Linked DNA regions of Flammeovirga agarivorans. The protein of the gene in region 1 binds, or shares a complex with, the protein of each later gene. Links are inferred from orthologs where the notes say so. Each region holds a gene or a part of one and is shown in the gene's direction. Other genes may lie near its edges.

Evidence for each region.
Region 2: the proteins of uvrB (region 1) and HGP29_RS03860 are in contact, whole or in part, in a crystal structure (PDB 7EGT), measured with the Thermus thermophilus proteins. The link is inferred for Flammeovirga agarivorans from one-to-one orthologs. Residues at the interface, in WP_096411307.1 of Thermus thermophilus: Glu23, Leu25, Arg26, Asp27, Gly28, Glu29, Arg30, Phe31, Arg55, Glu326, Asp327, Phe328, Glu379, Ser382, Gln383, His398, Gly400, Arg401; in WP_096412145.1 of Thermus thermophilus: His654, Arg656, Phe657, Gln666, Asp668, Glu669, Lys680, Arg681, Leu682, Ser683, Lys685, Tyr686, Ala687.

What each region holds. Positions count from the first base shown.
Region 1 is NZ_JABAIL010000005.1:661,727-665,226, reverse strand. What follows is about bases 162-3,108. They hold uvrB (excinuclease ABC subunit UvrB), read left to right. Parts: upstream 162-593; coding sequence 594-2,624; downstream 2,625-3,108. Other genes in these bases: tuf (elongation factor Tu), read right to left, coding at 2,953-3,108. Outside these bases: more of tuf, read right to left, coding at 3,109-3,500. UniProt on the Escherichia coli protein: The UvrABC repair system catalyzes the recognition and processing of DNA lesions. A damage recognition complex composed of 2 UvrA and 2 UvrB subunits scans DNA for abnormalities.
Region 2 is NZ_JABAIL010000001.1:908,855-912,370, reverse strand. Bases 375-3,303 are described here. They hold HGP29_RS03860 (ATP-dependent helicase), read left to right. Parts: upstream 375-681; coding sequence 682-2,925; downstream 2,926-3,303. Other genes in these bases: HGP29_RS03855 (hypothetical protein), read left to right, coding at 3,047-3,303; HGP29_RS03865 (YqgE/AlgH family protein), read right to left, coding at 375-385. In the rest of the region: more of HGP29_RS03865, read right to left, coding at 1-374; more of HGP29_RS03855, read left to right, coding at 3,304-3,516. UniProt on the Escherichia coli protein: A helicase with DNA-dependent ATPase activity. Unwinds DNA duplexes with 3'-5' polarity. Translocates on single-stranded DNA with 3'-5' polarity. Initiates unwinding more efficiently from a nicked substrate than double-stranded DNA.

The sequences.
Region 1 (3,500 bases):
CTTGTAATTACTTTTCAATACATTAAAAGAACGTTTGAGACATTGCTCAATGAACTGTATATCAGTTTGTTTTGTGCTACTCCGTTTGAGAAGCGAATGCAAAGGTAAGAACTAAATTTTAATCTCCAAACTCTTTTTGAAAAAATTTTATTTTATTTTTTCGAACTACTTTGTGAAGATTTTAAACTCCCACTCTCTACTTAAAAAGACTAACGTTCTAGTCTTTTATAACCGCCTCTTTTCAGAAGCGAGTGCAAAGGTAAGAAGAGAAATTTAATATGCAATGCTTATTTGATTTCATTTGAAATTTTAATTTACATCGCTTTCTTCTTTGCAAAATATTGAAATGAATAGCACTCACTACAAGTGTTTTTCATTTGGCCTTCCGTTTGAAGGGAGTGCAAAGGTAATAACTGACTTGAAAAATTCAAGCCCCTTAATCAAAAATTAGTATCAATAAATTATAATACCTCATTAATCATTTATTTATCAAAGTATTATAGTTGTATAAATATTTCACAAAATCATAGTATCAATTACCAAAAGATAAATTATAGAATTTAGTATATTTATCTTCTTACAATAATTACTCTATGGATTTTAAATTAGTTGCTGATTTCACTCCAATGGGAGACCAACCTCAGGCCATAAAAGAATTGGCTGAAGGAGTAGAAACAGGGGAAAGTTCTCAAATTTTATTAGGTGTTACTGGTTCGGGTAAGACATTTAGCATAGCAAATGTCATAAAAGAAACGAATCGCCCAACACTAATACTCAGTCATAATAAAACATTAGCAGCCCAGCTATATGGAGAATTCAAACAGTTTTTTCCTGAGAATGCTGTAGAGTACTTCATCTCTTACTACGATTATTATCAACCTGAAGCATACATTCAAACAACAGATACTTTCATTGAGAAAGATTTGATGATTAACGATGAAATCGAGAAACTTCGATTATCATGTACTTCAGCGTTATTATCTGGTAGACGAGATGTTATTGTGGTCGCCTCAGTTTCTTGTATATATGGTATTGGTAATCCAGAGGAGTTTGGAAAAAATGTTCTCAAAATTAGAACCGGCATTGAATATCCAAGACAAAAACTTTTAAGAGACTTTGTTGACATTCTTTATTCAAGGAATGAAATAGAATTTAATAGAGGTAATTTTAGAGTTAAAGGCGATACTGTAGACATCTACCCTGCTTATGCAGATTTTGCATATAGAATTATATACTGGGATGATGAAATTGAAGAAATTCAAAGAATCGACCCAGAAACTGGTAAAATGCAATCAAGAGAAGATGCTATTACCATTTTCCCTGCTAATTTATTTGTTACAGGAAAAGATACTATTAATGAGTCTATCATCAAAATACAAGATGAACTCGTTGATCAAATCAAATATTTTGAAAAAGATCAACGAACAATGGAAGCAAAAAGAATCAAGGAACGAACAGAGTTTGACCTTGAGATGATTCGAGAATTAGGATACTGCTCTGGTATCGAAAATTATTCTCGCTTTTTTGATAGAAGACGTCCTGGACAAAGACCTTTCTGCTTACTTGATTATTTCCCAGATGATTTCTTAATGGTTATTGATGAAAGCCATGTGACCTTACCTCAAATTAGAGCCATGTGGGGAGGAGATAGGTCTAGAAAAATTTCCTTAGTTGACAATGGTTTCAGACTACCTTCAGCTTTAGATAACCGACCACTCACTTTTAATGAATTTGAAAATGTGGTTAATCAAAGTATATATGTCAGTGCTACTCCAGGTGATTATGAATTATTAAAGACGGAAGGAGCAATTATTGAACAAGTTATTCGACCAACTGGTCTTTTAGATCCTGAAATAGATGTTCGACCAACTTTAAATCAAATTGATGATTTATTAGAAGAAGTTACAGCGACTATAGAAAAAGGTGATAGAGTTTTGATTACTACTCTAACTAAAAGGATGGCAGAAGAGCTCTCCAGATATTTGGATCAAATAGGTATTAAGTCTACTTATTTACATTCTGAAATCAAACCATTAGATCGTGTTGAGATTTTAAGAGAACTTCGATTAGGAATTATCGATGTTCTAGTAGGTGTCAACCTTCTTAGAGAAGGACTAGACTTACCGGAAGTTTCGCTTGTTGCTATTATGGACGCGGATAAAGAAGGTTTCTTAAGAAATGAGAGATCTTTAATTCAAACAATTGGTAGAGCTGCCCGTAACTCCGATGGTAGAGTAATCATGTATGCGGATAAAATGACGAAATCCATGAACAAAGCCATAAGTGAAACTAAAAGGCGTCGTCAAATCCAACATGAATACAATTTAGAGCATGGAATAACTCCACGTACTGTAAGAAAATCACATGATGCTATTATTGAACAAACACAAGTAGCGGATAAAAAATCAATTAGTAAAGATTATCAATCCGAAGAAGCAAACCTTGCCAAGGCTGCAGAAGAAGCTTCAACTTATCAAGCAAATAGCAAAAAGAATATTGACGAACAGATCTCTCAAGTGAAAAAAGAAATGGAAAAAGCTGCTAGTGATCTCGATTTTGTAGAAGCAGCAAGACTTAGAGATATCATGTTTGAATTAGAAAGAGTAAAAAACAGCAAAGTATAATTAACAACATCCAAAACAATATACCATAAAACAAATCATGCAAAAACTAATCGACTATTTTAAAGAGACCCCATCTTTTCGAATGCTAATTCTTACGCTAGTAAACACTTGCAATGGACTTATTTGGTTCATTAAAAGTTCAAAAGAGAATGAAGAATTCATGAGTAAGTTATGGCTCTTTATCGCATTAACATCATTGATTCTTACGATTGTCTTCTTTATGAAGTTTTCGAAAGAAAAGAAGGAAAAATTCCTTTAGAAATAAAAAGAGGTTATCTAGCAATAGATAACCTCTTAATATATGTGCTCAACTAATGTTGAGAATCAATTACTCAACGATTGTAGTAACTTGACCTGCACCTACTGTACGTCCACCTTCACGGATCGCGAAACGAAGACCTTCCTCCATTGCGATTTCCTTTTGAAGTTCAACTGTGATAGTTACGTTATCACCAGGCATTACCATCTCAACACCGTCAGGTAGAGCGATAGTACCAGTTACGTCAGTTGTACGGAAGTAGAACTGAGGGTTGTAACCTTTGAAGAATGGAGTGTGACGACCACCTTCTTCTTTTGAAAGAACGTAGATCTCAGCAGTAAACTTCTTGTGTGGAGTTACAGAACCTGGCTTACAGATTACCATACCACGCTTGATGTCTGCTTTGTCGATACCTCTTAATAAGATACCTACGTTGTCACCAGCTTCACCTCTATCTAAGATCTTACGGAACATCTCAACACCAGTAATAGTTGATGTTAATTTGTCACCAAGACCCATGATTTCAACAGCATCACCTGTGTTAGCAACACCTTTCTCAATACGACCTGTAGCTACAGTACCACGACCTGTGATCGAGAATACGTCCTCTACTGGCA
Region 2 (3,516 bases), on another replicon or contig:
CCATAAAGAAGCGACAATTGTTGACATTAAGTAGGCCTTTATGATTTAATTCTTTGATTTCATCATAATTCCCTCCCCAATACAAACCGTCTTTTAGGGGTATTGCGTTGGTTACATCTTTAAATTTATGGATGTAATGTAATGTATCCTGTTCTACTGGACCTCCGACGTATATTGGGCTATCTATTTCAAGCCTACTTTCCACCTCCTCGATTGTAACTAAAGAAGGTTTATTTAAAATTAGACCAAAAGACCCTTCCACTTCATCATGTTCACACACAATGATCACTGATCGTTCAAAATTACGATCTTTCATAAATGGTTCTGAGATAAGTAAATCACCATTTCCGATGGGTCTATTTCCAAAATTGATAGTAAAATCCATAGCAGTAAAGTCTAGATAGACAATTTTCAATACATCTTAAGCATTAATTTTTTCAAGCGATTGCATTACATTCTTAATTTCTAAATATCATCCAATAAACCAAAATAAATAAGCAAGAAATTGAAATTGTAATATACTTTTCATAAAAAAGCCTAATAAAAGGTCACGATATAGAGAACTTTTTTAATTGAATTTTGTTTGCGCATCTTTTTAACGAAAAATGCCAAATTGATTAAAAAAGTAACAAAATTGATTGTAAATTAGCATTTCAGAATGAAGAGATCATAAATATTAAGATGGATTATTTAGAAGGATTAAACCCACCACAGCGAGAAGCTGTTGTGAATATGGACGGCCCAATGATGATTATTGCAGGTGCTGGATCTGGTAAAACAAGAGTTTTAACCTATAAGATTGCTCACTTGATCAATAATGGCGTTGAGCCTTTCAATATACTTTCATTGACCTTTACCAATAAGGCTTCTAGAGAAATGAAGGAGCGTATTGTTGAAGCTGTTGGTGATGATGCAAAAAACTTATGGATGGGTACTTTCCACTCTGTTTTTGCTCGTATCCTTCGTTTTGAAGCTGAAAAACTAGGTTATCAATCCAATTTTACCATCTATGATACTGAAGATGCTAAATCGGTCATAAAAGGGGTCGTAAAAGACTTTCGTTTAGACGATAAGCTATATAAGCCTAATGTTGTTTTATCTAGAATTTCTAGTGCAAAAAATAACTTAGTATCATGGAGAGCCTATGAGCAAAATAATGATCTTCGACTAGAAGATGAGGCAAGCGGTAGGCCTAAAATTTTTGAAATTTATAAAGAATATGCCATCCGTTGTTTTAGAGCCAACGCCATGGACTTCGATGATCTTCTCTTTAATACCAATGTACTTCTTCATCAGCATTTAGATGTTTTGAACAAATACCAAAATAAGTTCAAATACGTCATGATTGATGAGTTTCAAGACACCAACATCTCTCAATATTATATCACAAGAAAATTAGCGGCAAGAAACCGTAATATTTGTGTGGTAGGAGACGATGCACAATCCATCTATGCATTTAGAGGGGCCAATATTCAAAACATTCTGAACTTTGAAAAAGATTACCCTGAGTTGAAAGTCATCAAATTAGAGCAGAATTATCGTTCTACACAGACTATTGTTGAAGCAGCCAATTCGGTAATTGCTCACAACAAAAATCAACTAGAGAAAAATACATTTACACAAAATGCTATTGGTGATAGAATTGAAGTTATTCGCTCTCCATCTGATTTAGAAGAAGCTAGATCTGTTGCTCAGAGTATTCAACAAGCCATTATAAAAGATCATATCCCTGCTAGTGATATCGCTATTTTATACCGTACCAACTCACAATCAAGAGCGTTGGAGGAAGCTTTAGTTAAACTCTCCATCAAAGCTCAGATTTTCGGAGGTCTCTCTTTCTACCAAAGAAAAGAGATCAAAGATATGATCGCTTATCTGAAGTTTGTGACCAACCCTAAGGATGAGGAAGCATTTAAGCGTATCATCAACTATCCTAAAAGAGGTATTGGAACAACTACCGTCAACAACTTATTTGTGAAGGCGGCGGAAAATAAATTAGGTATCTGGGATGTTGTATCAAATATTCGCCAATTTTTTGGCGGAAGGGTAGCTACTCAGGTAGAGAACTTCGCGAACATGATTAAGGTTTTCCAAATGCAATCAGAACAGAAGAATGCATTTGAAACCGCCTCATTTATTGCCAAAAATTCTGGTATTCTTAGAGAGCTTTACGAAGACAAAACTCCAGAAGGAAAAAACCGTTATGACAACCTTCAAGAATTGCTTAACGGTATTCAGGGTTTTACAGATGATCCAGAGAAAGAAGATAAAAGTCTTGTTACCTACCTTGAAGAGATTTCTTTAATCACAACTCAAGACAAGGAAGACGTAAGTGATGCCATTACCTTAATGACCATTCATATGTCTAAAGGTTTGGAGTATGATTATGTCTACCTAGTAGGTATGGAAGAAAACCTTTTCCCATCTCAAATGATGCTGGAGACTAGAGAAGATCTAGAAGAGGAAAGAAGATTATTCTATGTTGCCATCACAAGAGCCAAGCAAAAGCTATACATGTCTTATGCACTGCAAAGGTATCGTTTTGGTAAACAGATTATGTGTGATCCCTCTCGCTTTATAGATGAAATTTCACCTCAATATATCAGTATGAGAAGAAGTTCAATCAATGAAGACTTAGGACCAGGAAGTGTACCTGGCTTCTCCAACTTTAGGTCTCTACGTCAGCAACCATCGAATTTCACTAAGAAAGTTGTTAAACCAAAAGATGACCGTCCTTTTGTTCCTTCGAAAACAGATAATCTCGCTGCTGGAATTAAAGTGCGTCATATGAAGTTTGGTGACGGCATTGTTGAAAAGCTTTCAGAAGAAGGATTAGATCGTAGAGCTATTATTGCTTTTGAAGAAGTAGGAAAGAAAACATTGATTCTTACATTCGCTAAATTGATGATACTTGAAGACGAATAAGAAAATTCGCCTTAAAAAATTGATTATATTTAAGACTTAAACAGTCACTTGATCCCACAGTTAAGCGCTGTGGGATTTTTTAGTATTCACTTTACTACCTAACATTGAGAACCTCAAACTTATGAGAACATTATCAATTGTCGTTTTTTTTGGATGTCTATTTATTAGTAAGATAACTCATGCCCAAGAAATTACTCCTCCCAGTTATTTCTTAGAATTTATGGAGGAAAACCCTGATAAATTTCACCTTACCTACAATGATAATTTCGGACGTTTAATAAAATGGAATGATGATGAACTAAGTACTGTGGGTGGATTAGTTTATTGGATTTATGTACTTGAATATGTTAGACAGGTAAATAATGGTAACTTCTCTCCTACCGAAAGAGTGAAATTAGATGAGTTGGAAAAATTCGATGCCAATTCTAATAAGATGAAAATATGGCATGATTACCTGCATCACAACCGAAAATTATTAAAGGAAAAAGTAAGAATTAGAGAAGTAGTAAGCGGATTAATCAATTTTACTACAGATGCAAACAGTGACTATTTAATGAGTTTGCTTTCTGTAGATTCTGTTCAGCAAGCTGT